DNA from 3 places in the Bradyrhizobium sp. 76 genome. Region 2 is predicted to be linked to each of the others. Evidence: predicted binding sites of a transcription regulator. Region 2 holds the regulator's gene; each other region holds the start of a gene.
What was found. The regulator LexA, encoded in region 2, represses DNA repair genes until DNA is damaged. The targets are predictions, from matches to a motif close to TGTTCNNNNTGTGTTCNG.

Region 1 (10,005 bases), on a different contig from region 2:
TGAAGGCGGAAGAGCGCGAGGTGCTCGAGGATCTGCTTGTCACCGCGTTCGGCGAGGCCCGCCGCAAGGCGGAAGCCGCCATGCAGGAGAAGATGCAGTCGCTCACCGGCGGGCTCGGCTTGCCGCCGGGGCTGTCGGGGCTGTTCGGCCAGTAATATGGGCGCTGTTGCGGGTCCTGAGATCGAGCGGCTGGTCCAGCTTCTCGCGCGGCTGCCGGGCCTCGGCCCGCGCTCGGCGCGGCGCGCGGCGCTGCATCTGATTAAGAAGCGCGAAGCGCTGATGATGCCGCTGTCCTCGGCCATGCAGGTCGCGCTCGAGAAGGTCCAGGTCTGCAAGACCTGCGGCAACATCGACACGCAAAGTCCCTGCACGGTCTGCACCGATCCGAGGCGCGATCCCTCGATCATCGTCGTCGTCGCCGACGTTGCCGATCTCTGGGCGCTGGAGCGGGCCAATGCCACTCAAGGGCGCTATCACGTGCTGGGCGCGACATTGTCGCCGCTCGACGGCGTCGGCCCGCAGGACCTCACCATCGAGGCGCTGGTCGCGCGCGCGCATGAGGCGCAGGTGCATGAGGTCATCCTGGCGCTGAATGCCACCGTCGACGGCCAGACCACGGCACACTACATCACCGACCTGCTTCAGGACGCCAACGTAAAAGTAACCCGGCTCGCCCATGGTGTGCCCGTCGGCGGCGAGCTTGATTATCTCGATGAAGGTACGCTATCGGCCGCGATGCGGCAGCGTACCCTGTTCTAGACATCCAGACTTACGGAACGGACGATATGACGAAACTTTTCGCCACACGATGGGCTTTGGTTGCGACGATGGCGATGCTGGCGACGCCGGCTATCTCCGCACAGCAGGACGACGGGGCTCCGCCGCCGTCGAAGCCCGGCAAGCCGATCAATGCCGGCGAGGTGCTCTCGGGCGAGCTGAACACGATGAAAGTGCGCGACGTCAAGAACGTCGGCAAGCGGGTTGCGACATACCAGATCACCTCCGAGCCGCGCCGGCTGCCGCCGCCGAGCGGGCTGTGCAATCTCGAGACCGGCCCCGAAACCTTCCAGCTCGTTCCCAGCGGCGACGCGCAGGCCGCACAGCTGAAGACGTTTGCCGGCAAGGAGATCTCGGTCAAGGTCGACGAGATCGCCTGCGCCAGCGATCCCGGCCAGATGAGCGAGGCCGTGATCACGAAGTGGAGCCTGATCAAGAAGCAGTAGGGGGCGCGCGCCACTCTCTCTGTCGTCATTGCGAGGAGCTCTTGCGACGAAGCAATCCAGACTGTCTCCGCGGCGGCAGTCTGGATTGCTTCGCTTCGCTCGCAATGACGAAGGTGAGAGAGCCGGTCTAAACCCTCACCGGCCCCAGCGCATCAAAATGCCCGCGCTTCTGCAGCCAGGCCAGCAGCACCAGGCTTGGGATCGCCACCAGCATGCAGATCACGAAGAACAGCGGCCAGCCAGTCGTATCAGCCACGAAGCCGGCGCCTGACGAGAGATAGGTCCGCCCTACCGCGGCAAGAGCGGTGAGCAGCGCATATTGCGTCGCCGTGTGCAGCGGGTTCTGGCAGAGCGCCGAAAGATAGGCGACGAAGATCACCGTGCCGATGGCGCTGGTGAAGTTCTCACAAGTGATGGCGAAGGCGAGCGCCCATTGGCTGGTGCCGACGAAGGCCAGCCAGGAGAAGGAGAGATTTGCGAGCGCCTGCACCACGCCGCCGATCCAGAGGCTGGTTGCGAGCGAATAGCGCCGCGCGACGAAGCCGCCGGCAAAGCCGCCGATCAGCGTCGCCGCGAGGCCCACGCCCTTCACGATCGCCGCATAGTCGTTGCGGGAGAAGCCGAGGTCGATCACGAACGGCGCGGTCATCGTGCCGGAGAAGGCGTCGGTGAACTTGAACAGCACGACGAAGGCGAGTGCCGCAAGCGCGTCCTTGCGCGTCAGGAATTCCGAGAAGGCTCCGACCGCCGCGTGCAGCACGCGCGCGAACGCGGTTTGCGTCTGCGTCGCGGCTTCCGCCCGCACCGACTGCTCGGGCTCGGTCGCGACCAGCGCCGTGATCGTCCCGATCAGCACCATCGCCGCCATCACCACATAGCCCCACATCCAGGCGGACGTGCGGGTGATGCCGGTGCTCTCGAAGCCCGAGACGATGAACAGCGCGCCGGCGGTCGAGACCAGCATGCCGATGCGATAGGCTGCGACATAGGACGCCATGCCGGCGGCCTGCTCGCTCTCCGGCAGGCTCTCGACACGGAAGGCGTCGACCACGATGTCCTGCGTCGACGAGGCCGTCGCCACCAGCAACGCGCCGAGCGCGACGTAGAACGGCGAGCGCGCGGGATCGGTCAGCGCCAGCAGCAGGATCGCGACGATCAGCAGCAATTGCGAGAACAGCAGCCAGCCGCGCCGCCGCCCGAACGCGCGCGTGAACAGCGGCACATGCATCGCATCCACCAGCGGCGCCCACAGGAATTTCAGCGTGTAGGGCGTGCCGACCAACGCAAACAGCCCGATGGTCTTGAGATCGACGCCGGATTCCCGCATCCACACCAGCAGCGTCGAGCCCGACAGCGCCAACGGCAGCCCGGACGAGAAGCCGAGGAACAGCACGATCAGCACCCGCGGCTGCAGGTAAACGGCAAGGCTGTCACGCCAGGAGGTGGGGGCCGTGCCGGGGCCGGCAGGGGAGGTCGCGTCGGGTGCGGTCATGGGGTGGTGTTAGCAGATTCTGGCGGCGCTGCCTCGGCCTCAAAACTCGTCATGCCCGGGCTTGTCCCGGGCATCCACGTCTCGCTGTCGCTGAAAAAAGTCGTGGATGGCCGGGACAAGCCCGGCCGTGACGACACAATTTCACTCCCCCGCCTGGAGCTTCCGCGGGAACAGTTCGGCAGCGCCGGTCGCTACGAGATGCGGCGCTTCCGGCGCATCGCTCTTGCTGAAATCGAGCTCCTCGATGCGCCCGGCGCGTTTCTCGATCTTGTCGGCGGAGATCAGCACCTGCCGCACGTCCTCGTTGGCGTCGGCAAAATGCTTCTGGAGCTTCAGCACGCGATCGCGCAGGCGGCCGAGGTCGTCGCCGAGCTTGATCACCTCGGTGCGGATCTGGTCGGCGGCGTCGCGCATGCGCGCGTCCTTCATGATCTGCTGCATCACCTGGATCGCCAGCATCAAAAGCGACGGCGACACCAGCACGACACGGGCGCGATACGCCTTCTGGATGACGTCGTCGAAACCGTCGTGGATCTCGGCGTAGACCGATTCCGACGGCACGAACATCAGCGCCATGTCCTGGGTCTCGCCGGCGACGAGATATTTCTCGGCGATGTCGCTGACATGCTTCATGACATCGCCGCGCAGCCGCTGCGTGGCGATGCGCTTCTCCTCGTCGGTGCGCGCGTCATGCAGCGCGGTCATCGCTTCCAGCGGAAACTTCGCGTCGATGCAGAGTGGCCGCTGGTCGGGCAGGAACACGACGCAGTCCGGACGCTTGCCGGTCGAGAGCGTGAACTGGAACTCGTAGGCGCCCTTCGGCAGACCATCCTGGACGATCGCTTCCATCCGCGCCTGACCGAAGGCGCCGCGCGACTGCTTGTTGGCGAGCACATCGCGCAGGGTCGTCACCTGCGTGGTGAGGTCGGTGAGGTTCTTGTGCGCGCTGTCGATGATGCCGAGCCGCTCGTGCAGCGCGCGCAGGCTCTCCATGGTGTTGCGGGTGGTGTGCTCCATGGACTGGCCGACGCGGTGGGTCACCGAATCCAGCCGCTCGTTGACCGCGCGTGCCATGTCGGCCTGGCGGCCGGCCAGCGTCTGGGTCATGGCGTCGACCCGCCCCGAAGCCTCGCTCTGGGCATGCAGCATCTGGCTGATGCGCTCCTCGAGTTCGTCGGCGCGGATGGCATTGGCCATCGCGAGTTCCGCCCCGTGCCGCCCGGAGCGCGCGATCACGACGGCGATCACCACCATCAGGATGAGGACCAGGGCACCGAAGCCGATCAGCGCGTCCACGGTGCGCACCGGCCAGTCGCCGAGCATGAAAATGATCTCGTTCATGCCCCTGCTTCTAGCCGATTCGCTCGGCGGCACGAACGAATAGCGAACATTTAATGTAAATGCCCCGTTAATTTTTATGGTTAACGAAACCCGAAGTTTTATGGTTAGCGGAGGGTTAACGGGGTTCCCGGCCGGATTGACCGCATCGAACGCGCGGCTTAAATCGCGGCCATGGCCCTCAGAGAAATCATCATCCTGCCCGACAAGCAGCTGCGTCTGGTCTCCAAGCCGATCGAGAAGGTCACGCCGGAGATACGAAAGCTTGCCGACGACATGTTCGAGACCATGTACGACGCGCCCGGCATCGGGCTCGCGGCGATCCAGATCGCGCGGCCGCTGCGGCTGATCACCATGGACCTCGCCAAGCCCGACCAGGACGGCGAGACCAAGCCCGAGCCGCGCGTCTTCATCAATCCGGAAATCATCGCCTCCTCCGAGGACCTGTCGGTCTACGAGGAAGGCTGCCTCTCGATCCCCGAATATTACGAGGAGGTCGAGCGCCCCGCGAAGGTGCGGGTGCGCTACACCGATCTCGACGGCAAGGTGCACGAGGAGGACGCCGAAGGCCTCTACGCCACCTGCATCCAGCACGAGATCGACCATCTCAACGGCGTGCTGTTTGTCGACTATCTGTCAAAGCTCAAGCGCGACCGCGTGCTGAAGAAGTTCGAGAAAGCCGCCAAGCGCGCGGAGTGAGCCGGGTTCTCTCTCGTCCTCATGGCCGGGCTTGACCCGGCCATCCACGCCTTGCTTGCTTTGTCGCCAAGACCGTAGATGCCCGGGACAAGCCCGGGCATGACGGAGAAACAAGCCTTACCGAGCGCCGCCACATGCCCCTCCGCCTGATCTTCATGGGCACGCCCGATTTCTCCGTGCCGACGCTGCTCGAGCTCGTCGCGCACGGCCACGAGATCGTGGCCATGTATACGCGCGCGCCCAAGCCCGGCGGCCGGCGCGGCCTGCAATTGCAGCCGACCCCGGTGGAAGAGGCCGCGCGAAAGCTTGGCGTGCCCGTGCTGACGCCGAAGACGTTGAAAACGCCGGAGGCGCTGGAGGAATTCCGCGCCTTCGACGCCGATGCCGCCGTCGTCGTCGCCTATGGCATGATCCTGCCGCAGGCGATCCTCGATGCGCCAAAGCTCGGCTGCTACAATCTGCACGCCTCGCTGCTGCCACGCTGGCGCGGTGCAGCTCCCATCAACCGCGCGATCATGGCCGGCGATGCCGAGAGCGGCGTGATGGTGATGAAGATGGATGTTGGCCTGGACACCGGTGACGTCGCCATGGCCGAGCGTCTCGCGATCACGGACAATATGACGGCGCTCGATCTGCACGATCGTCTGTCCCGGCTCGGTGCCGATCTGATGGTGCGCGCCATGGCCGCGCTCGATCGCGGCGGGCTCCAACTCAAGAAGCAGAGCGAGGACGGCGTCACCTATGCCGCCAAGATCGACAAAGCCGAAGCGCGGATCGACTGGACCAGGCCCGCGCGGGAGGTGCTGCGTCATATCCACGGACTGTCGCCGTTTCCCGGCGCCTGGGCCGAGCTTGAGAATGCGCGGGTCAAGATCCTGCGTTGCGAGCTGGCGAAAGGCGCGGGCGCACCCGGCGAGGTGCTCGACGATCACCTCACCATCGCCTGCGGCGAGGGTGCAATCCGTCTGATCGAGCTCCAGCGCGAAGGCAAGGCACGCATGCAGGCCGCGGATTTCCTGCGCGGCGTGCCGTTGAAGCCGCCGATGCGGCTGGCCTGATGCCCCGCTACAAGCTCATCATAGAATATGACGGCGCGCCGTTCTTCGGCTGGCAGGTGCAGGAGACGCTGCCCTCGGTGCAAGGCGCGCTGGAAGCGGCGGTGAAGGCGATGACCGGCGCGGATGCGCGCGTGCACGGCGCCGGGCGCACCGATGCCGGCGTGCATGCGCGTGGCCAGGTCGCGCATGTCGATATCGACAAGCAGTTTCCGCCGGGCCGTTTTCGCGACGGCTTGAATGCGCACTTGCGCCCGCATCCGATCGCCGTGCTCGAGGCGGACATCGTGCCTGATAGTTTCGAAGCGCGCTTCTCGGCCGTGAAGCGCCACTACCGCTACCGCATCGTCAACACCCGCGCCAATCTCGCGCTCGATGCCGGCCACGCCTGGCGCGTGCCGCGTCGGCTCGATGCCGACGCGATGCATGCGGCGGCACAGCGCCTGCTCGGCAAGCACGATTTCACCACCTTTCGCGACACCGAGTGCCAGGCCAGGTCACCGGACAAGACGCTCGATCAGCTCGACGTGCTGCGCGACGGGCGCGAGATCATTATTCTCACCTCGGCGCGCTCGTTCCTGCACAGTCAGGTGCGCTCCATGGTGGGGTCGCTGATGTGGGTCGGTGAGGGCCGCTGGACCGCCGACGATCTCTCCGCAGCGCTCGCCGCGCGCAACCGCGCCGCCTGCGGCATCGTCGCCCCGCCGGACGGGCTGTATCTGATGCAGGTGGATTATTAGAATGCGAGGCTGGAAACTCTCGCGACGCCCACCGCTGTCATTCCCCGCGAAGGCGGGGAATCCAGTACGCCGCGGCCTCTCGGATCAATGACTGCTGTCTCGGATTACTGGATCGCCCCGGTCAAGCCGGGCGATGACAGCGGAGGGTTTGGCGGCAATCGCGCCCTACGCAAAATACCTCGCCAAAATCCCGCGATACACCTTGGTTAGCTGCTCCAGATCCTGAACCGGCACACGTTCGTCGACCTGGTGCATGGTCTGGCCGACCAAGCCGAATTCGATTACCGGGCAATAGCTCGAGATGAAGCGCGCATCCGAGGTGCCGCCTGAGGTCGACAGCTCCGGCTTGCGGCCCGTCACCTCCTCGATCGCGGACACCGCGAGTTCGGTGAACGGTCCGGGCTTGGTCACGAACACGTTCGAGTTCGAAGGCTCCCAGACGATGCGGGCGCGGATGCGGTTGCCGCAGGCTTTTGTCAGCCGCGTCTCGACCAGCTCGCGCAGGCTCGCCTGGGTGTGGTTGTCGTTGTAGCGAATGTTGAATCTTGCGCGGGCTTGTCCCGGGATGACGTTGTTGGCGGTGTTGCCGACGTCGACCGAGGTGAATTCGAGATTGGAGGCCTGGAACTGCGCGCTGCCATGGTCGAGCGGCTCGTCCGAGATCGCCACGATCAGCCGCGAGATATCAGGCACCGGATTGGCGGCGCGGTGCGGATAGGCGACGTGGCCCTGCACGCCGTCGACATACAGCGTGCCGGATTGCGAGCCGCGGCGGCCGACCTTGATGGTGTCGCCGAGCGTCTCGACATTGGAGGGCTCGCCCAGCACGCAATGATCGAACTTCTCGCCGCGCTCCGCCGCCCATTTCAACAGCTTGATGGTGCCGTTGATGGAGACGTCTTCCTCGTCACCGGTGATCAGGAACGAGATCGAACCCGAGCCCGATTTATGGCCGTCGCTGCGCGGCTTGCCGTCGTTCGCGGCGAGATGCTCCAGCACCGCGGCGACCGAGCAGGCGATGCCGCCCTTCATGTCGACCGCGCCGCGGCCATGCAGAAAGCCGTCTTTCACCTCGCCGGAGAACGCGCCGACGCTCCAGGCGCTCTCGTCGCCCGGCGGCACCACGTCGGTGTGGCCGGCAAAGGTGATGTGCGGCCCGTCAGTGCCGATCCGCGCATAGAGATTGTCGACGTCGGCGGTGCCGGGCTCGCTGAAGGTCACGCGCTGGCATGTGAAGCCTGCCGCATTGAGGGCTTTTTCAAGCACACCCAGCGCACCGGCATCGGCCGGGGTCACCGAGGGGCAGCGGATGAGATCGCGGGCAATCGAGAGAGCATCGGTCATGCGCCCCGCTTAACATGCATGCCGCCGGGTGGGCTAGCACTGGGCGGGACAAATTCGATCTCGCTCTGCTGGTCCCAGCTTTTCGCCGCAGGCGGGGCGGGCGCGGAGCCATCCTCAACGTCGGCCAATGGATCGGGGCCGAACCGGTTGTCGCCGGAGGTGCCGGGCACAATGAACATTTCCACGAGGCCCCAAAACCACGGAATGTGCATGGCCCAGGCGAGGGCAACAACCCAGTTGGATTCGGTGGGCAGCAGGTCCGAGAACTGGTCGAACAACGCGGGTACGACGAAGAACGGAACCAGCCACCAGCCGCTCCGGTCGCGATCGTGCAGCCGCTTGGTCGCGGTCGCGAGATAGATCCACAGGAATAGCGAGCTTCCGAGCACCTTGAGGATGAGGGTCGCGCGATCGGTCGTTGCCAGCAGACGATAGGCCCTGGGATCGACCACGTTGAAGATGTCGTCGACACCGAAATCGAAGTCGACCTTGAAGTTGAAGGCGAAAGTCGCGGCCCCGTTCAGCACCTTGATGGCCTGGTCGATCATCCCGAGCATGCAGGCCAGCACCATGACGATCAGCAGCGCTTGCCATAGCAAGGCGCGATTGATGCGGCCGTCGAAGCGGAAGAGATACCAGGTCCAGTCCATGCCAAAGGCTCCGGGCGGGAGAGGTCGCCCGGATGTTGGTCGCGGTGGGGGGAGGGTGGGTTCGACGGAGCTGCCAGACCCGTCATCCTGAGGTGCGAGGCCTGCGGTGCAGAGCACCGCAGGGGGAGCCTCGAAGGATGAGCGGCCACGATTCAGCCGGCAGCCGGGCCGTCGCCCTTCGAGGCTCGCCGAAGAGGCGAGCACCTCAGGGTGACGGTGAGAGAGTTAGACTTTCAATCCCGCAGCAGCTCGTTGATGCTGGTCTTGGAGCGCGTGCGCTCGTCGACGCGCTTGACGATGACGGCGCAGGCGGTGCTCGGGCCGATCTGGCCGTTCTTCATGGGCTTGCCGGGCAGCGCGCCGGGAACGACGACCGAATACTCGGGCACTTCGCCGATAAAGATCTCGCCGGTGTCGCGGTCGACGATCTTGGTCGAAGCACCCAGGAACACGCCCATCGACAGCACCGCGCCCTTGCGCACGATCACGCCTTCGGCGACCTCGGAGCGCGCGCCGATGAAGCAATCGTCCTCGATGATGACAGGCTCGGCCTGCAGCGGCTCGAGCACACCGCCGATGCCGACGCCGCCGGAGATGTGCACGCGCTTGCCGATCTGCGCACAGGAGCCGACGGTGGACCAGGTGTCGATCATGGTGGATTCATCGACATAGGCGCCGAGATTGACGAAGGACGGCATCAGCACGACGTTGCGGGCGATGAAGGCCGAGCGGCGCACGATGGAGCCGGGGACGGCGCGGAAACCGGCGTCGCGAAAGCGGTTCTCACCCCAGCCGTCGAACTTCGAGGGCACCTTGTCCCACCAGGCCGCCTTGCCGGGGCCGCCGGGAATGGCGCCCATGTCGTTGAGGCGGAACGAGAGCAGCACCGCCTTCTTCAGCCACTGATTGACCTTCCACTTGCCGTCGGCCCCGCGCTCGGCAACGCGGGCCTCGCCCTTGTCCAGAATCTCCAGCGCGTGATCCACGGCGTCGCGGACCTCGCCCCTGGTCGAGGTCGAGACGCCGTCGCGCGCGTCGAAGGCGCCGTTGATGGTGGATTCGAGAGCGGACAGGGACATCGGGATTTCCTCAGAGGCGGGCGGGAATTTGCGGTGATTTGGAGCGCTTTTTCGGGATTTGGGGGGACGGAGTCAAGGCATACTCAGTGTCGCCCCCGGCGAAGACCGGGACCCATACCCACAGGGAGCAGTTTGGCGAAGATCCGAAGTTGCCAGGCTCGCGCCACAACGACGTCCTGTGGTTATGGGTCCCGGCCTTCGCCGGGACGACGTGGAGAGAGTGTGCTGAGCCTGCCCAAAAACCCCGCCAGATCGTCGGTGACGTGGTCGACATGGGCGGCGCTCCGGCCTTCCAGCTCCCAGTCCTCGCGCACGACCTCTTTCGTCCCGTCCGGTATCACCAGCACCGTGGTCATGCCGAGCTCGTGCGGGACCGTGAGGTTGC
Region 2 (10,005 bases):
TCACCACGTCCGCCGGAGTGGCGCTTGCATTCGTCGGCGTGGTCGTGTTGGCAGCAGGGCCCGGCCTCTCCGCAAACGCGCTTCCACTGCTGCTCGTGGTCGGGGCGGCCTTCGCTTTCGCGGTGTCCAACGTGTTGACGAAGCGCTACGGCCCTTTTGATCCCCTGATGTTGATGGGATGGTCCTCGCTGCTCACCGTGCCGCAGGTCATGTTGATGTCGCTGCTCCTTGAACATGGACAACTCGCGAGCCTCGTCACGGCAGATGGACGTGGTTGGCTGGCGCTCGCCTACACGATTTTCATCGGAGGAATTGTTGGGTTTGGCCTATGGTTTTGGCTGATCGGGCGTTGCTCGATGGGCCGCGTCGCACCTTTCGGTCTGCTGCTTCCGGTGTTCGCCTTGATGTCGAGTGTGTTGTTCCTGGGCGAACACATGACTTCAAAATTGATGATCGGCGGGCTGCTCGCGATCTCCGGTGTCGCCTTGACACAGTTGAGACCGAGCGCCTTGAACCCCAGCTGAGACGCGTCCAAGACGAATTCGCCCGGGAGCGGCCATCCACTCCCGGGCGATCGATGTCTGGAACTGGCGAGAGCCTAGTTCGGCACCGCAGCCTTCGGCCCGGGCTTGGCGGCGACCGCATTCGCGGTTTGGCCGTGCAGGAAGTCGTAGGCCGTATGCAGGGCCTTGTCGTCTTTCGCCTCCGGCGGGACATAGGACTGCGATCCGGTCTGCTCGGTGCCATCGGCCGCCTGGAGATGGCCGCGCATCTGGGACTCCGCCATGGTGTCCATCCGGCCCTTCAGCTCGGGCGGCACGTCCTGGAGGATCTCGATGTCGGGCGCGATGCCCTGGGCCTGGATCGAGCGGCCCGAGGGCGTGTAGTAGCGCGCCGTGGTCAGCGCCAGCGCGCCGTTGCCGGCGCCGAGCGGGATGATGGTCTGCACCGAGCCCTTGCCGAACGAGCGCGTGCCGATGATGGTCGCGCGCTTGTGATCGTGCAATGCGCCGGCCACGATCTCGGAGGCCGAAGCCGATCCGCCGTTGACCAGAACCACCAGCGGTTTGCCCTTGGTGAGGTCGCCGCCATGCGCGGTGAAGCGCTGGGTCTCCTCGGCGTTGCGGCCGCGGGTCGAGACGACTTCGCCACGCTGCAGGAACGCGCTCGACACTGACACGGCCTGGTCGAGCAGTCCGCCCGGATTGTTGCGCAGGTCCATCACGTAGCCGACCAGCTTCTCCGGCGGAACGTCCTTCGAGATCGATGAAATCGCCTTCTTCAGGCCGTCGGTGGTCTGCTCGTTGAACGAGGTGACGCGGATATAGCCGATATCGCCGTTCTCGACGTGGAAGCGCACGGGGCGCACATGGATGATCTCGCGCTTGATCGCGACGTCGAGCGGGGCGTCGGCCCCCTTGCGCACGATCGTGAGCTTGGTCTGGGTCTCGACCGGCCCCTTCATCTTGTTGACGGCCTGCTCGAGCGTCATGCCCTGCACGGCATCGCCGTCGATCTTGCTGATGAGGTCGCCCGACATGATGCCGGCCTTGGACGCCGGCGTGTCGTCGATCGGCGAGACGACCTTGACCAGCCCCTCCTCCATCGTGACCTCGATGCCGAGCCCGCCGAACTCGCCGGAGGTGGTCTCCTGCATCTCGGTCCAGGCCTTGTCGTTCATGTAGCGCGAGTGCGGATCGAGCGAGGTCACCATGCCGGTGATCGCGCCTTCGATCAGCTTGGCATTGTCAGGCTTCTCGACATAGCTCGCCTTCACCCGCTCGAACACTTCGCCGAACAAATTGAGCTTGGAATAGGCGTCGTCCGCGCTCGCTGCCGCCCGTGCCGCCCACACGCCGCCGTGCGGACTGGCTACCAGAAGGGTCAGACACGCTCCGGTGAGCGCGCCCATTGGAAACAGCAGGGTTTTCCGCATGGATAGACTGGCCTTTTTGCTTCGCGGTTCGGTGGGGCTGGAGAGCCGCCATGCAAATGGCGATCCAGCCTGCTTCTCACAATACCATTCTGGTTTCTTCAAGGCCGGGATGCCACGCCGGCGGATACACCGTAAAAATCCCTTCGTCGGGGCCTAAACTTTTGGCAACGTTGCAGGACCCGGTTCGTGCGCAGCGGGGACGGCCGGCCGGCCCACGCCTTGCAGCCATGCCATTTTAGGATGGTTTTGGCGACCTGGACGGGTTAGGCGATGAGGTAAGGCTTCAAATTCTCGGGAGGATAACAATGAACGAAGCACCCCGCATCCAGCCGGACAGGAACGTCGAGCTCGGCGCCAGCACCGAGCCGTTCCAGAATCTGCACGAATTCATCCGGAAAGCGCGTTCCAACCTCAACCAGAATGCCTGGGATTATATCGTCGGCGCGGCCGAAACCGAGACCACGATGCGTCGCAACCGCATGGCGCTGGACGAGATCGCCTTCCGCCCGCGTGTGCTGCGCGATGTCCGCAAGGTCACCGGCTCGGTCGAGCAGTTCGGCCGCAAGATGCGCCTGCCGGTGGTGCTCGCCCCCGTCGGCGCGCTCGAGATCTTCGATCCGGATGGCGCCGCGAGCGTGGCACGCGCCTGCGGCACTTTCGGTGCGGCGCACATGCTCAGTTCAGTGTCCGAGCCCGGCCTCGAGAAGACCGCCGAAGGTGCGCCCGACGCGCTGCGGCTCTACCAGCTCTATGTGCGCGGCGACGACGCCTTCGTCGCCGACGTCGTCAGCCGGGCTGAGAAGAACGCCTATGCCGCCTTCTGCCTGACCGTCGATACCGCTCATTACAGCCGTCGCGAACGTGACATCGCCAAGCGCTACGTTCGCGAGAGTCGGCTGCGCGCCACCGGCGGCGATTACCAGAAAGGTCTGGAGTGGCGGACCGTGAAGATGATCAAGGACAAGTTCAAGATCCCGCTGATCCTCAAGGGCATCGCGACGGCAGAGGACGCGCTGATCGCGATCGATCACGGCGTCGAATGGATCTACGTCTCCAACCATGGCGGCCGTCAGCTCGATCACGGTCGCGGCGCCATGCACGTGCTGCCCGAGATCGTTGACGCCGTGAACGGCCGCGCAAAGATCATGGTCGATGGCGGTGTCTGTCGCGGCACCGACATCGTCAAGGCGATCGCAGCGGGCGCCGACCTCGTCGGCATCGGCCGGCTGCAATGCTGGGCGCTGGCGGCGGCCGGCGAAGCCGGCGTGGCGCGCATGCTGGAGCTGCTCGAGGACGAAGTGCTGCGCTGCCTCGGCCTCTTGGGTGCGACCTCGTTCGCCGAGGTCAACAAATCCTGCCTGCACCACGCGACCGCAACCAACGCGCCGAGCGTGTTCAGCGCGTTTCCACTGTTCGACCACGAGCCATATCGATACTGAGTGAAAGGATGCAGGTGACATCGCTCTCTCCCGGCAGCGCGGATGCGCTTCTGTTCGATCTCGGCCGCGTGGTGCTCGATATCGATTTCTCCAAGGCGATCGCCTGCTGGGCGGGACACGCCGGCTGCAAGCCCGAATCCATCGTCGCGCGCTATGTGCGCGACAGCGAAGCCTATCGGTTGCACGAGATGGGGAAGATCAGCGATGAGGATTATTTCGCCTCATTGCGAGCCTCGCTCGGAATCGGCATTTCAGATGCGCAGTTCCTGGAAGGCTGGAACGCGATCTTCGCCGGTGAAATGCCTGACATCGCCGAGCTGCTGCCGCGGGCAGCGAAGCAGATGCCGCTGTACGCTTTCTCCAACACCAACCGGCCACACGTGGACCATTTCTCAAGGGAATATGCCGACCTCCTCGGCCATTTCCGCGAGCTGTATTTGTCGTCCAGCATCGGCCTGCGCAAACCGGATGCCGAGGCCTTCGACCACGTCGTCGCGGCGATCGGCGTGCCCGCCGGGCGTATCGTGTTCTTCGACGATCTTGCCGAAAACATCGAGGGAGCGCGGGCGCGCGGCTTGACGGCCGTGCATGTGACCTCGCCGCGTGATGTGGGGAACGCATTGAAAGCATTGGGCATCTGACGACGATCTGCCGCCGCGAGACCCCCGGAGATGCGGCCAACGCGACTAATTGTGAAGAAGTTTAGGAACCCGATCACTTTGTGCATTTTTATACAGAGTTCCCGGAACGGAATGCCGTCTTCCGGACTCTAGAGTCCGTTGGGACTTCTACAGACGGATGCATCATCGTGTTGGGCAAAACCTACCTCACCAAGCAGGCCTCTCTTCTTCTTGAATTCGCCAGGACAACTTCAGATTCGGATCTTTCCGCCAAGCTTGTGAGCAAGGCCGCCGACCTGAAATCCCAGGCCGATCCGCTGCCCGACAAGGATCAGGGACCCAAGGCGCCCGACGTAACTCACGGGCAGCCAGGGAGCTGATCGATGCAGGCCGGGGCGCTCGTCGTTCTCGTCTTGCCATGACCATTGTCCTGCCGATCTGGCACGTTCTTCGGATCGTGCCGCAACGCGCTTGATCCTGCCTTCCGGAACAATGCGGTGGGATGACTGCACCCGCTCGGCTGTTTTGCCTCTGCGCCCGCGCTCGGCTAGAAGACGTGCGGAACATTCGCCCGAACGTGCCGAGCAGGAGTTTTCGCCGTGGCCTTGATGCCGGTTTCCGACGCGCTTGCCGCGGTGCTGGCGGGTGCAGAGCCGCTGCCGGAAGAAATGATCTCCCTCGACCAGGCCTACCATCGCGTGCTCGCGCGTGACGTCGCGGCGCGGCGCACGCAGCCGCCGCAGGCGATGTCGGCGATGGACGGCTACGCGGTGCGAGCGGCCGATGCCGCGACGATCGATTCGGAGCTCACCATCATCGGCGAAGTCGCGGCGGGCCGACCGTTCGCGGGGATGGTCGGCGCCGGCGAGGCCGTGCGGATCTTCACCGGCGGCGTCGTTCCCGGTGGCGCGGACGCCGTCGTGATCCAGGAGGACACCGTCGCCGCCGGCAAGCGTATCACGATCAAGGAAGCCGCGATCGCCGGTCGGCACATTCGCCCCGCCGGCGTCGATTTCCGCGAGGACGACGTGCTCCTGCGCAAGGGAAGCCGTCTCACCGAGCGCGACCTCGCGCTCGCCGCCGGGATGAATCATCCGCACCTTGCCGTTTGCGGGCGTCCGAAGGTCGCGATTCTCGCCACCGGCGACGAACTGGTGATGCCGGGCAGCACGCCCGGCCACGGCCAGATCGTCTATTCCAACGGCTACGCCCTGCACGCGCTCGCCCGCAGCGAAGGCGCCGAGACCATCGACCTCGGTATTGCCGCCGACACGCTGGAGGCCACCACCGCCGGCATCCGCCGCGCCCGTGAGAGCGGCGCCGACATCCTGATCACGACCGGAGGCGCATCGGTCGGCGACCACGATCTGGTCCAGCAGGCACTGCGGGACGAAGGCATCGCGATGGCGTTCTGGAAGATCGCGATGCGGCCAGGCAAGCCGATGATGCACGGGCGGCTCGGCGCAATGGGCGTGATCGGTCTGCCGGGCAATCCCGTGTCGTCCTACGTGTGCGCTTTCCTGTTCATGGTGCCGCTGATTCGTGCCCTGTCGGGCCGTTCAGTGATTCACCATCGCCGTGAGCGCGCCGTGCTCGGCCGCGACGTCAGCGCCAACGACCAGCGCGAGGACTATCTGCGCGCGCATCTGGAGGAGCGCGACGATGGCACACGCGTCGTTCTTCCCGTCAATCATCAGGACTCTTCGCTGCTTGCGAATCTCGCTGCAGCGCAGGTACTTCTCGTGCGCGCACCGTTCGCGCCGAAGGCCGAAGCCGGCACGGCTTGCGAAGTGTTGCGGCTCCCTGTCTGAGCGCCCCGGCAATGCGCGTTCCGCCAACTTTGCTCTGTTCACGGTAAATTAAGCAGTTGCGGAACATGTATCGAACATATAGTGTCCGTTCATGATTTGTTTCGAGCATGTAGCGGCATATTGCCGAATTCAGCGTCTCGGAATCGGACGACATCAACCGGGGGACTTTGGTCGAGATGTTAACGCGCAAACAATACGAGCTTCTGCGGTTCATCAGTGAACGTCTGAAGGAAAGCGGCGTACCGCCCTCCTTCGACGAGATGAAGGATGCGCTCGACCTGCGCTCGAAGTCGGGCATCCATCGCCTGATCACGGCGCTCGAGGAGCGTGGCTTTATCCGACGCCTGCCCAACCGCGCCCGTGCGATTGAAGTCATCAAGCTGCCGGAGCTCCAGGCAGCCGCAGGCAGCCGCCGCGGCTTCACGCCGAGCGTCATCGAGGGCAATCTCGGCAAGGTGCGCGCGAGCTCCAGCCTGCCCGCGGACGAGGGCGAACGTCCCGTCGCGGTGCCGGTGATGGGTCGCATCGCGGCCGGCACGCCGATCGAGGCGTTGCAGACCCGCAGCCATACTATCAGCGTACCGCCTGACATGCTCGGCTCGGGCGAGCATTACGCGCTCGAAGTGCGCGGTGATTCCATGGTCGAGGCCGGCATCCTTGACGGCGACATGGCGCTGATTCAGCGCAACGAGAGCGCCGATACAGGGGACATCGTGGTGGCGCTGATCGACGACGAGGAAGCGACGCTGAAGCGCTTCCGCCGTCGCGGCGCCTCGATCGCGCTCGAGCCCGCCAACGCGGCCTATGAGGTCCGCATCCTGCCGCCCAACCGGGTGAAGATTCAGGGCAAGCTGATCGGGCTTTACCGGAAGTACTGATACCGGGCGTCCTTGATACCGGGAGTACTTCATACCGGAGGTGCTTGGCGCCGCGTGCGCTTCCGATCGGCATCGCCGGTCAGGGATTGGAGCGGATCATCGTCCGCTCCGGCTGGGTAGTCTTTCTGGTTCTGCACAGACTATCCGGCCCCTCCTTCGGCGCTGGCTCCTCGCGACGCCCACGAAGCGGAACTGGTTCGCGGCGCAAGTGTTCGAGGAAACAGCGGCCAGCGATCAAGCTCGACCGTGGCAGTCAAGCCGGCGATATTCGCGCACGCGCCTCCCGAATGCATCGCAACTCGCTTTGTTCCTATTGAATTCGGGAAAGATAATGTGATCGCGGCTCGCGGAAACCAGCCGCAGATTTGCCCACAACCAAGCAGAGCTTCATGCTTCAACTCTGATAGAGGCCTGCGCCTCGATTAAGAGACGCGGGTTGCTATCCCAGCATGAGGAGCACCCGATGTGTGACTACAGCCTGCATGCCGTCGCGTCGCGCCCCGCCGAAGTCGGCGAGACGATCGTCACGACAAGCTTCCGCGGCACCTCGACGCGCGGCTTCGCCTCGGCAGCCGATCCGTCTGTTGCCGTCTGCCTGCTGCCGGGAACGGAGCTCGCCTTCGCCGACGACGTTCGCTACGACAATCGCTGGATCTGGACGCGCACCATCAATTCCCGCGTGGGCAAGTTCGGCAAGATCGATCCGCACGTTCCCGACCGCCATCACGACGCGATCGAATTCCCCGACGGCAAATATGTGCTGGTGACGCAGCTCGTCGAAGGCCAGCGCGCGACCGTGCTGCAACTGCCTGTGACCCAGCCGGTGACGGAGCGCGAGCACAAGGCGCAGGTCATCGTCGACAGGCAGCCGACCGTCACGCGCCTGCCGATCGGCTGACGCAGCCGGCTACGAGGTCGGAGGTCAAGATTGAATCGCCGTCGCCGGCCGTGGCCGGCGAGATGGCGCGGTTTGCGCCCAGTGAATCCGAGCAGATGCACCAATCCACTGCATTGCTCCGCACCGTCAGATCAATCGTCGGCCTGCAAGTCGGTCTCCGCCGGCGTTGCGTCCTTGATGCGGGGTGCGATCGCCTTGGGCGCAAGGCTGCCGTCGAAATCACCCTCGCCTGCGCCGGCTGGCAACGAGGGGCGGCTCGCGCCTCTCGCCCTCACCGCCTGAACCACAAAGCCGTCACCACGCTGCGTTAGCGCCAGCGCACTCTGGCTGGCGAGCCGTTGCCGATCGACCACCATCGCCGCGCAATCGGGCGGCGCGGGGCGTGTCGTCACCACCAGCGCGGCCCGACTACAATCGTCCGCGAGAGCGTCGACGCGCAGTGCCAGCGCGACCAACCTCCCGTCGGCCAGTGGCGTCACGCAGCCCGATTCGTCACAGGACACGCCATCGGCCAGCGAGGCTCTGCCGGCATCGCGCGGATCTGCGTCGGCAGCGAGCCACTCCTTGAGCAGAAAGCTGTCCTTGCTCGTCCTGATCAGGTGCAGATGTCCGTCCCTGCCCCGCACCGCGACGCTGGCGCCATCCCCGGCAATCAGGATGTCGGGCTGCCGCGCCGACAGTCCCCAGAGGATCGCTGCCAGCAGGACCAGGGCGCCGGACCAGCGTAGCGGCGTGCGCAACAAGCCTAGCACAATGATTCCCAGGCTCGCCGCGATCAGCGGCGTGATCCCGAACGCCGGGATGCGGCCGACCGCGCCCGGTAAGGCCGCGACCCAGCGCGAGACCGCGACCATCCACTCGATGCCGATCCCCATCAGCCACCAGAACACGCTGTCCAGCCCGAACGGCGCAGCAAGCAGCCCCAACAATCCCGCCGGCATCACCAGCGCCGAGACCACCGGCATCGCGCCGAGATTGGCAAGCACGCCAAACGGCGTGACACGGTGGAAATGGAAAGCGGCGTAGGGCGTGGTCGCAAGTCCCGCAATCAGCGAGGCCATGAACAGCATCGCGATCTCGCGGCCACCCCACATCGCAATGCGCGCGGTCGCCGAATGGTCCGGCGAGGCAAACAAATTGGGCATGCCGATCTGCACCAAGGCGACGAGCCCGAGCGTTGCCGCAAACGACATCTGAAAACTCGGATGCACCAGTGCTTCCGGCGCGACCGCCAGCACGATCAGCGCGGCGACAGCAAGCGTGCGAAAGGTGATGGCGCGGCGATCGACCATCACCGCGATCAGCACTACCGCCGTCATGAAGAACGATCTTTGCGTTGCGACCTCCGCGCCCGACAGCAGCAGGTAGAACGCAGCAGCGACCAGCGCGGCGGCCGCCGACCATTTCTTGATGGCGAAGCCGGCCGCAAGTCCCGGGATCAGAGCGAGCAGCGCCCGCACCGCGAAGAACACGACACCGGCAACGACGGCCATGTGATAACCGGAAATCGAGAGCACGTGGCCGAGACCGGAGATGAACATCGCATCGTTGACGGGCGTGGTGATCGCATCGCGCCGCCCGGTAAGCAGCGCGGTCGCGATCGCCCGGTTGTCGCCGTCGAGCGTCGCCCGGATGCGGGCATCGATCGCATCGCGCAGGCCTTGCATGAAGGCCGCATAACGCAGCCGCAAGCCGGCGGTCTCAGGCGGCGGCGCCACCGTGATTGCGCCCATCGCGAAGCCGGAGGCGCCGATGCCCTGGAAGAACATGTCACGCGAAAAGTCGTAGCTGCCGGGCCGCACCGGCGCGAGCGGCGGCATCAACCGTGCCTTCAGCTGAACGAAGCTACCGACCTCCGGCGCGGTGCCTTTGCGGACCGACAGGCGCACGCGCTCAAGCCTGACGTCGCTGCGTTGCGCCTCCATCGCAGTGACGCGCAGCACGAAACGATCGGTACGCTCGCGGATGTCGCGAGCCTCGACAAAGCCCGACAACGACACCGAATAGAGCGCCTTTGCCAGCACCGGGTGGGCGATGCGCGCCGTCTTCCAGGTCGCGACGGCAAAGCCGGCCGCGACCGCCGCGATCATGATGGCTGGGGCGAACAGCCGGCTCCGCCGCAACAGAGCCGCGCCAAGCAGGAGTGCGATGGCGGTCGTGGCAACGACCCACAGTACTGGCTCGTGATCGGCAGAGAAATAAAGCGCGATGCCGCAGCCAAACGCTACGGGCACCCACGGCAACAGCCGCCCGGCGCCAGCCTCGGCGCGTAGCCATGCGCGGAGGGTCTCGGCCAGCGATGTCCAGAGGTCGAGGCCTGCAGGCGCGAGGCCGCCCGCGGACGCGGTGCGGCCCGCGGGCCACGTCCCTGCGATCCCCTGCGACCGTACCGGCCGGCCCGGCTCCGCCATTTCGTGCACTCG
Region 3 (10,005 bases), on a different contig from region 2:
GCTCGTCTAGTTCATCTTCTGACAAGGGGACCAATTCGAAGGAAAGTTGCTTATTGGCTTCGTCCCGTGCCACTAAAATCCGCGTAATGTAGAGATCCGTCAAAGCTTGTGGGTTGATTGAGCTCGGTCGTTGCGAAGCTCTTGCAAGCCATTCCCTATAGCGGAGGTTGTCACGCAAGCGACTCATGTTCGACTCGAAAATCGCTTTGGCCTGCGCGTAGGCTTCTTCAATCTCCGACGAATTAAGGTTGTCCGATAGATACTGAGCAAATGAGCCGGCGGGCACAGTCGTTTGCTGGGCGAATCTTCGATCAAGAATGTTTTGTGCGAAGACCGCGAACTGTTGACCACTTCGTCCTCCCCAAAGTTCTTCCAAGGGATAGTCGCGTATGTCACGACCTTCGCGCGCTCCTTGGGATAGAAACGAATCGATGAACGCTATGCTCCTGCTCGCAACCCAGATCGGAATGGACGGTCTGATGTTTACCAGTTCATCCAACAAGAGTGTGCGTTGGCTCTTCCGCAGCTTCTGTGTATCGTCGATCATTAACAGGCGCTTTGGCGCAATTGTTCTTCCATTATGGGTGAACTGAACTGCCTGGAGCCACAAGACGGCTTCAAAGCGAACCTGGGACGGGGTTCTGATGTTGGGCGACGAAATTATCGAATCTAGCAAGCTGTAGATCTCGCGCTCGCGCTGCTCTGCCCAAGCGATCATTTCAAGCGCGGTATCATGGAGTGGGATTGAACTAAGTTCGTTCGCGGGGGGCTGATATTCGAGGCGGATGTCCTGCAAGACATCGCTGGCGACTCCCTCGATGAGATCAGGTAAGCTACGCAGAGTTCTCAAAACAATGCGGGTGTCGAGTAGTGCTCGAAACATGCCTTCTTTGACAGAGGAGACGCCAGGTGGAATATCTGCATAACCTGCGGCGCAGGAGAGATAGACACCAAGCAGTTGAGGCCCTCTTTCTTCGTCTAGGACTCCCCACTCAATCAGTTGGCGATAAGACTCGGCTTGCGTGGGTCGCGCATGCCAAAAGGCTCTCAGCGCGTTTGGAGTGAATGCTCTTAGAATCGTAGTCTTCCCGCCCCCCGGCGGACTTCTGAAAACGTGGACTGCTCCCTCTAGACAATCCTCCTCCAGCTTCTCGAGGACTTTGGGGGAAAAAAGATGCACGAACTCCTGATCCGAGGTTGTTCGCTCGGACATTCGCTCTAGAAAGGGGTTTGCGCGATATGCCATTAGGTTTGCCGATGGCGGCTTACTCTGGGAAATAATCCAAAGAATTGGTAGTCTTCGGGACCCCAGAGAGCATAGACTGAATTGTTTGGCGTATTGTGTGACAAGACTAAAGGAAGCGAGCAGTTAGCGAACCCGAGTCGCGCGCTCTCTGTCCCTCCGACGGAGATGTGCCGATCCGACGCTCTGTCGTCATAGTATTTCGATTTCGAAAGCATGCTCATTAAAGCTGGGTCCGTTGATGGGGAAAGAGCGATACTCTTTTCAATAGGGCAAAGGACGTGAAGCTTTAGCGGCTTGAACCCTTGTTCAGACGTGAAACGTTCGGACCAATATTCGATATGATCAATTGCTTGGCGGGTCGCGACGTATAGTAGTAGATACACTTCGTAATAATTAGGATCTATCAGGTCGCCGCTATAGATGCGTTCGTAGATTTTTTTGATTTTGCCCTTGAATCGTCTGTCTTTGGTGTCGAAGCGAATATAGGTATTGCCGCTTCCGGAGAAGTCATCCACTAGCCAAATCAAACTGAAACGCGGTGGGATATGGGCGCCGGGACGAAAGACCGAGGATGATTTTAAGGAGGCCTTTAGTTCCTCCAACATATCTTCGGCTTTGGCTTCTCCCAATTCGTATGCTTGCCAGATCTGTTCGTTGCTAATCGCTCCGTTACTGGCACGACGTAGATCATTGGTGTGCGCTCCGTCACTCAGCCATCGCCGCCAACGCCGGTGTTGGTGCAGCTAGAATCCAATCGCGAACGGCCGGCTTCAGAGCCTTGCCTGCTTGATAAGCGTGTTCAGCGGTTGGGTATGTCTTCCCGTCGAATTCTATCTCGCAACGAAACAAGTTGCTGAAAATTCCATAGGGACGTTCGTTGGCCCGATAAAACTTTATCGGTTCTTCGTTCGTAGTCGATGTGACCTTCGATTTCTTTCTAGCAGACAGGCTTCGCACTTCGAATCTCTACTCAGCTATGAATTTACAACTATACAGCAGCGATCGAGGCGACGGAGGGCAGGCTTCTGAGATACTCGTAGATGTTGTGGATACCGCAACCGGCATTTTTTGGAGCTGACGCAGCTGAAGTGTAGCGGTCCAAAACAAAAACGGCCGGATCTTCCGATCCGGCCGTCTCGCAAACTCAATCCGGCTAAGCCTACGTCACGCGACGCAAGCCTCCGCCCAATCCTGAAATTCTTAGCTCGCCTTCTTCGCCGGCGCGGGCGTCGGGCCGACCTTCTTCTGGATGGCGCGCTTCAGCTCGAGGGCGCGCGGCGACAGCAGGTCGGCCTTGACCTTGAGCAGATAGGGATCGAGGCCGCCATTGTGGTCGACGCTCTTGATCGCGTTGGTGGAGACGCGCAGGCGCACGTTGCGGCCCAGCGCCTCGCTGATGAAGGTCACGTTGACCAGGTTCGGCAGGAAGCGGCGCTTGGTCTTGATGTTGGAGTGGCTGACCGTGTGGCCGACCTGGGGGCCCTTGGCCGTCAATTCGCAGCGGCGAGACATGGTAAAATCCTCAATCTTTCCCAACGATGTGCGGCCGCCATTCGGGGCGCCACGGGCAAATTCTCTGTCCTTGCAGGGAGCGGGCGGACGTATAAGGGGGAAGGGGCGGGACGTCAAGGTTTTGGGGCGTCTGGCACGCCAGTTTCGCGCCCGGCACTCGGTGTCATCGCCCGCCTTGCGCACTCGCGCGCCGGGGCGGGCGATCCAGTACTCCGAGCCGGTGCGGCTGACCAGAGGGGCCGCGGCGTACTGGATGCCCCGCTTTCGCGGGGCATGACAGTGGTGGAGGTGGCGGGGTGAGGTGCGCGCTTCTGACCCGTCTGGATCACTAAAACGGCAATGATTATCGCGTCTTACCATCACATAAAGGGCGTATTCGCGCCCGAAGAGTCCGGTGGAGTTCCGGACGCGGATAGGCCCGGATGCATTGCTTGGCGCGGTTTTTGGCTTAAGTAACAACCGTTCGCGCCCCGATTGGATTGTTTCGTGCTCACAACGCCACATCTTGCGCCAAGCCTGCGCGCAACGGAGCTGCGCCCGAAAGAGCTGCGCTCAGCGGAGCGGCGCGCAAGGAATCCGCGCGCAAATCATCCGCGCTCTGCCGGACGCTGGGTCATGGCGGCCCTTGGCGGACTGGTTTTGGCGTGGGCGGCGGAGCCCGCGGCGGCGCAAGGCAAGCTCGAGGCGCAATATGAGGCGACGCTGGCCGGCATTCCTGTCGGCAAGGGCGCCTGGAATATCGAGATCCAGGACGACGTGTTCGCGGCCGCGGCCTCCGGCGGCACCTCGGGGCTGCTGAAATCCTTCGCGGGCGGGTCGGGCACCGGCGCCTCGCAGGGCCGCGTGGTCAACGGCGCGCTGGTCGCGACCGGCTATCAGGCTTCCACCACCACCTCGAAGAAGACCGAAGAGATCCGCATCACGCTCGACAAGGGCAATGTGAAGGATTTTGCCATCGTGCCGGAGCCGCCGGTCGATCCCGACCGCATCGTCGTCACCGATGCGCATCGCCGCGGCGTCTGGGACCCGATGACGGCCTCGCTGGTGCGCGTATCCGGCACCGGCGACGTGCTGTCGGCGGACGCCTGCCACGGCAGCGCCGCCGTGTTCGACGGCCGCATGCGCTACGAGCTCAAGCTCGATTTCAAGCGCATGGAAAACGTCAAGGCGGAGAAGGGCTATCACGGCCAGGTCGTGGTCTGCTCGCTCTATTTCGTCCCCATCGCCGGCTACATCCCCGACCGTCCCGTGATCAAATATCTCGCCGCCCAGCGCAACATCGAGGTCGCGTTCGCGCCGATCGCGGGAACGCGCATCCTGGTCCCGTTCTGGCTGAAGGTGCCGACGCCGCTCGGGCCGGCCATGCTGGAAGCGACGTCCTTCATCACCAGCGCGCAGCCGCCCAAGGTCGCGAAGACGCAGTAGGCCGGCTCCCCGCGCTGACCCCATTTTGGCAAAAATAAACGCAAGCGATTTCAATGACATGCCTACTGTGCATGGGGTTGTTTTCGCACTTTTGTTTGGAGGGGGCCGAGGATCGGGGAATCCATTTGACTCCTCCCCGATTCTGATTCGACTCCGCGCCGTCCCCAGCTTTAACGAATCCGCCATCGAAACGTCGCTTGTGCGGCGGGGCAAAACTCCATCTAGTGCGAACCCATAAGCCTCCCGCGACATGTTGCGTGAACGGAACAGGACTCACGGGGGAGTCTGCGATTCGGCCGCGATTCGTTCTCAACTCGTTCCGAAGCTTAAAGCCAACGGGAAAAGCGTCGCAAAGTGAGACAGTTGCGCGAGGTTCGGGGAGAATGCTCCCACACTCTCGGTGTCATCGCCCGGCTTGACCGGGCGATCCAGTACACCGAGGCGTCTGTGATTGAGCCGAGAAGCCGCGGCGTACTGGATGCCCCGGTCAAGCCGGGGCATGACAGCGGAGAAGCCGAAGCCGGGTGACTTCCAGGCCCTTCGCGCCACCGCCCCAAAACAGCACTGACATTCGCCCCAATCGCCATTACCTAATCCCCCAGATGCCTTTTTCCTCCTCCCCCTTCGCTTCCGAGCGACTCCCCGGCGCCGGCGTCACCGCGGTGCTTGGTCCCACCAACACCGGCAAGACCCATCTCGCCATCGAGCGGATGCTCGCGCATCCCTCCGGCATGATCGGGCTGCCGCTGCGCCTGCTCGCGCGCGAGGTCTACAACAAGATCGCCGCGCGGGTCGGCCCCGATGCCGTCGCGCTCGTGACCGGCGAGGAGAAGATCAAGCCGAAAGCGCCGCGCTACTGGGTCTCGACCGTCGAGGCGATGCCGCGGGATCTCGACGTCTCGTTTCTTGCTGTGGACGAGGTGCAGATCGCATCTGATCTGGAGCGCGGCCACGTCTTCACCGACCGCATCCTCAACCGCCGTGGCCGCGACGAGACGCTGCTCTTGGGCGCCGCCACGATGCGTCCGATCATCGAGCGGCTGCTGCCGGGCGTCTCCATGATCACGCGGCCGCGTTTGTCGCAGCTGGAATTCGCCGGCGACCGCAAGATCACGCGGCAGCCGCGCCGCACCGCCATCGTCGCCTTCTCGGCCGACGAGGTCTACGCCATCGCCGAGCTGATCCGTCGCCAGCATGGCGGCGCCGCCGTGGTGCTGGGCTCGCTCTCGCCGCGCACCCGCAACGCGCAGGTCGCGATGTTCCAGGACGGCGAGGTCGACTACCTCGTCGCCACCGACGCCGTCGGCATGGGCCTCAATCTCGACGTCGACCACGTCGCCTTTGCCTCCGACCGCAAGTTCGACGGCTACCAGTTCCGCCGCCTGACGCCGTCCGAATTCGGCCAGATCGCCGGCCGCGCCGGCCGCGCCACCCGCAACGGCACCTTCGGCACCACCGGTCGCTGCGCACCGTTCGAGCCCGAGCTCGTCAATGCGCTGCAGAACCACACCTTCGATCCCGTGAAGGTTTTGCAATGGCGCAATTCGAAGCTGGATTTCGCGTCCCTCGGCGCGCTCCAGGTCTCCCTGAACCTGGCCCCCGGCCATGAGGCGCTGACGCGCGCGCCCATCGCCGAGGACATGCGCGTGCTCGACCACGCCGCCCGCGACGCCGAGGTGCGCGATGTCGCACATGGCAAGGACGCCGTGGAACGGCTGTGGGAGGCCTGTCAGGTCCCGGATTATCGAAAGCTGTCGCCGGCCGCCCATGCCGAGCTGGTCACGACGCTCTACGGCTTCCTGATGCGGAAGGGATGCATCCCCGACGCCTGGTTCAGGACCCAGATCGACCAGGCCGACCGCGTCGACGGCGATATCGACACGCTGTCGGCCCGGATTGCGCAGATTCGCACCTGGACCTTCGTCGCCAACCGTCCCGACTGGCTGAAAGACCCCGAACGCTGGCAGGGGATCGCCCGCGAGGTCGAAAATAAATTATCGGATGCGCTCCATGAACGCTTGACTGAGCGTTTCGTTGATCGCCGGACCAGTGTATTGATGCGCCGCCTGCGGGAGAACACGAGCTTGAATACGGAAATCGGCAAGACCGGCGAAGTCATCGTCGAAGGCCATGTCATCGGCCGCCTCGATGGCTTCACCTTTGCACCGGATGCGGCGGAAGCCGGCTCCGATGCGAAAGCGTTGCAGGCTGCAGCGCAGGCCGTGCTCGCCGGCGAGATCAACGCGCGCGCCGAAAAACTGGGCAATGCGCCGGACGAGCAGTTCGTGCTGACCTCGGAAGGCATGATCCGCTGGACCGGCGATGCCGTGGCGCGGCTGTCTGCCGCAGAGGACGCGCTGCATCCGCGCATCCGCATCATCTCCGACGAACGCCTCACGGGCGCCCCTCGCGACAAGGTACAGGCCCGGCTCGAGCTCTGGCTCAAGACGCATATCGAAAAGCTGCTCGGGCCGCTGTTCGAGCTCAGCAAGGCCGAGGACGTCACCGGCATCGCCCGCGGCATCGCCTACCAGCTCGTCGAGGCGCTCGGCGTGCTGGAGCGCCCGAAGATCGCCAACGAGCTGAAGGACCTCGACCAGCCCTCGCGCGCGACCTTGCGCAAATACGGCGTCCGCTTCGGCGCCTATCACCTCTATTTTCCCGGCCTGCTCAAGCCGGCCGGGCGTGCGCTGGCCGCGCTGCTCTGGGCGCTGAAGCAGGACAATGTCGATCCCTCCGCGCTGTCGGGCGCGCAGCATCTGGCAAGCTCCGGCCGCACCTCGTTCCCGGTCGACAAGCAGCTGCCGCGCGATGCCTATCGCGTGCTCGGCTACAAGCAGGCCGGCGAGCGCGCCGTGCGCGTCGATATCCTCGAGCGCCTGGCCGACCTGATCCGTCCGGCGCTGGCCTGGCGCGAGAACGCGTCCGGCGAAAAGCCCGCCGGTGCGTTCGACGGCCGCAGCTTCGTGGTGACGCAGGCGATGACCTCGCTCACCGGTTCGGCCGGCGAAGACTTTGCGTCGGTGCTGCGTGCGCTCGGCTATCGCATGGACAAGCGCCCGCCGCTGCCGGCGAAGCCCGCTGCGGCTGTTGCCGAGACCCCTGTTGCTGAAGCCTCCAGCGAAGAGACGCCCGCAACCGAAACGTCGGTCGAGGACGCCGCCGCGCCCGCGGACACCGCGATCGAAGCCGCCGCCGAGCCTGTGACCGTCGAAGACGCGCCCGGCATGGAGCAGCACGACGAGCCCGCGCCTGAAGAGCCGGCGCTTGAGGCTTCCGTCACGCCCGAAGACGCTCCCGGCATCGCACCGCCTGTGGAAGAGGCTGTTGCGCCCGTTGAAGCTGCCGAAACCGCTCCCGCTGAAGCTGTCCCCGCCGAAACCGCTCCTGCAGAGACTGCTGCAACCGAAGCCGCTGCGTCGGCCGATGCGGCAGCACCCGTGGAGGCCGCGGCGACGCCCGCCGAGCCCGAGCTCATCGAGGTCTGGCGTCCCGCCGGCCGTCACGACGATCGCAAACCGCGCCACGAGCGCCATCGCAACCCGCGTCACCAGCCGCGCCCGCAGGCGGCTGCTGAAGCCGGCGCCGCGCCTGCCGAAGGCGAAGCCCAGCCTGCCGCCGACGGCGAGAAGCGCGGTGAGCGTCATCGCCATGGTGGCGGTCATCGTCGCGATTCCGGTCGCGATGGCGGCAGGGACTTCCGCAAGCCGCGCGAAGGTGGCGCCGAAGCCGCGCCGCGTCCTGAGGACAAGAACCGCCGGTTCGAGGGCAAGAATGGCGGCAGCAAGGACCGCGACAACAAGGATCGCAACAAGGGCAAGTTCGGTGGCGGTGATCGCGACAAGGGCCGTGACAACCGTGGCCGCGACCGCGACAAGGGCCGCGACCGCCAGGGCGGGCCGTCGCTGCGTCCCTACGCATCGAGCGCCACCCCGCGCGAGCGCGATCGCCCGGTCGATCCGAACTCGCCCTTCGCAAAACTCGCTGCGCTGAAGGAGCAGCTGTCAGGGCGTAAGGAGTGAGCCCACGACCGAGCGGCAGCGCATTGACAAATGGCTATGGCACGCGCGGGTGGTGAAGGCGCGCACCTCCGCTGCCGAGCTTGTCGAGTCGGGCCATGTTCGCGTCAACGGCGCACGCGAGAAATCGCCAGGGCATGCGATCAAGATCGGCGACGTGCTCACCGTCGCGCTCGATCGCACCGTGCGCGTCTTGAAAGTCATCGCCTTCAACGAGCGCCGCGGCGATGCCGCCTCGGCCCGTGTGCTCTACGAAGAGCTCAGCGAAGGCCATCCGAATTCTCAGCGCAATTAATTGCGCTTTGAATTCATTTCTTGGTCGATCAAGCGCATAAAGCCGTCATGATCGGCCGTTCCTGAGCTTGCGGCGCCGGGCCATCCGCGCTACGCAAGCCGCGACTTTTAAAAGAGCTTTTCGGAGCGTTGGATGACTTACGTCGTCACTGAAGCGTGCATCAAGTGCAAGTACACCGACTGCGTCGAGGTCTGCCCGGTCGACTGTTTCTACGAGGGCGAGAACATGCTCGTCATCCATCCTGACGAGTGCATCGACTGCGGCGTGTGCGAGCCCGAATGCCCCGCCGATGCCATCAAGCCGGACACGGAACCGGGCCTGGAAAAGTGGCTCACGGTCAACGCCGACTACGCCAAGAGCTGGCCGAACATCACCCAGAAGAAAGAATCACCTGCCGACGCCAAGGATTTCGACGGCATGGAGGGCAAGTTCGACAAGTATTTCTCCTCGAACCCCGGCTCCGGCGACTAATTCGGGTCAAACTTAACCCTATTAGCGGCGTTATCGCTGAAAACCAGCCCTTAAGACCCCTAAATCATTGATTTTTGCGGGAAATGTGCTATATTGGGCACATTGAGCCGAACCCTGGTTAGCCCCGTCGGCCCCGTTGGGTTCCCGTGAAACCAAATGTCGAACAGGGGCGTGGCAGTTTCCGCGCGCAGGCTGTGTCACAGAAAACGCGTAAAAAGAGTACTTCAGCGAAGGCTTCCCATAAGGATGCCAAGAAAGTCGCCGCGGCCAGCCGTAGCGCATCCAAGGGTCGGACCGCGACTAAGGCGCCGGCTGCAAAGTCCTCGAAGAACAAAAGAAGCGCAATGCCTAACAAGACTGCCAAGCCGGCCGCGAAAGCGACCGTTGCCAAGCCTGTTGCCGCCAAGCCTGCCGCCAAGCCCGCTGTTGCAAAGACGCCCGCTGCCAAGGCTCCCGCTGCCAAGCCCGCCGCGCCGAAGGCTCCCGTTGCTGCTGCTCCTGCCAAGGCCCCTGTCGCTGCCGCCAAGCCGGCCGTGAAGCCAGCGGCTGTCGCGCCGAAGGTCGAAGAAAAGAAGGTCGTGACCCAGCGTCAGGGCTTCAAGGCCAACGAATTCGTCGTCTATCCCGCTCACGGTGTCGGCCAGATTCTGGCCATCGAGGAGCAGGAGATCGCCGGCGCGAAGCTCGAGCTGTTCGTCATCAACTTCATCAAGGACAAGATGACGTTGCGCGTGCCGACCGCCAAGGTCGCCAATGTGGGCATGCGCAAGCTGTCGGACCCCGCGCTGGTGAAGCGTGCGCTCGAGACCCTCAAGGGCCGTGCCCGCGTCAAGCGCACCATGTGGTCGCGCCGCGCCCAGGAATACGAAGCGAAGATCAATTCGGGCGACATCGTCGCGATCGCGGAAGTCGTGCGCGACCTCTATCGCTCCGAGTCGCAGCCGGAGCAGTCCTACAGCGAACGCCAGCTCTATGAAGCCGCGCTCGACCGTCTCTCCCGCGAGATCGCGGTGGTGCAGCACTCGACTGAGACCGAA

Region 1: a site for LexA is predicted at 4,088-4,105, ahead of rmuC (DNA recombination protein RmuC). Genes of this name have one in related genera too.
Region 3: a site for LexA is predicted at 4,488-4,505, ahead of IVB48_RS30015 (helicase-related protein). Genes of this name have one in related genera too.

The regions. Positions count from the first base shown of each region.
Region 1 covers NZ_JADPIS010000131.1:223,797-233,801, reverse strand. The annotation lists gene IVB48_RS34420 (YbaB/EbfC family nucleoid-associated protein) at 1-155, shown strand, start outside; gene recR (recombination mediator RecR) at 157-759, shown strand; gene IVB48_RS34410 (hypothetical protein) at 786-1,223, shown strand; gene IVB48_RS34405 (MFS transporter) at 1,351-2,715, opposite strand; gene rmuC (DNA recombination protein RmuC) at 2,857-4,056, opposite strand; gene def (peptide deformylase) at 4,228-4,752, shown strand; gene fmt (methionyl-tRNA formyltransferase) at 4,887-5,810, shown strand; gene truA (tRNA pseudouridine(38-40) synthase TruA) at 5,810-6,547, shown strand; gene dapE (succinyl-diaminopimelate desuccinylase) at 6,713-7,891, opposite strand; gene IVB48_RS34375 (DUF805 domain-containing protein) at 7,888-8,541, opposite strand; gene dapD (2,3,4,5-tetrahydropyridine-2,6-dicarboxylate N-succinyltransferase) at 8,775-9,620, opposite strand; gene IVB48_RS34365 (pyrimidine 5'-nucleotidase) at 9,803-10,005, opposite strand, start outside.
Region 2 covers NZ_JADPIS010000015.1:608,612-618,616, reverse strand. The annotation lists gene IVB48_RS03860 (EamA family transporter) at 1-524, shown strand, start outside; gene IVB48_RS03855 (S41 family peptidase) at 599-1,936, opposite strand; gene IVB48_RS03850 (alpha-hydroxy acid oxidase) at 2,242-3,375, shown strand; gene IVB48_RS03845 (HAD family phosphatase) at 3,384-4,016, shown strand; gene IVB48_RS03840 (hypothetical protein) at 4,184-4,375, shown strand; gene glp (gephyrin-like molybdotransferase Glp) at 4,595-5,806, shown strand; gene lexA (transcriptional repressor LexA) at 5,983-6,684, shown strand; gene IVB48_RS03825 (hypothetical protein) at 7,148-7,582, shown strand; gene IVB48_RS03820 (ComEC/Rec2 family competence protein) at 7,714-9,993, opposite strand.
Region 3 covers NZ_JADPIS010000109.1:52,787-62,791, forward strand. The annotation lists gene IVB48_RS29995 (hypothetical protein) at 1-1,246, opposite strand, end outside; gene IVB48_RS30000 (hypothetical protein) at 1,246-1,875, opposite strand; gene rpmB (50S ribosomal protein L28) at 2,447-2,758, opposite strand; gene IVB48_RS30010 (DUF3108 domain-containing protein) at 3,374-4,183, shown strand; gene IVB48_RS30015 (helicase-related protein) at 4,786-8,205, shown strand; gene IVB48_RS30020 (RNA-binding S4 domain-containing protein) at 8,228-8,497, shown strand; gene fdxA (ferredoxin FdxA) at 8,630-8,968, shown strand; gene IVB48_RS30030 (CarD family transcriptional regulator) at 9,313-10,005, shown strand, end outside.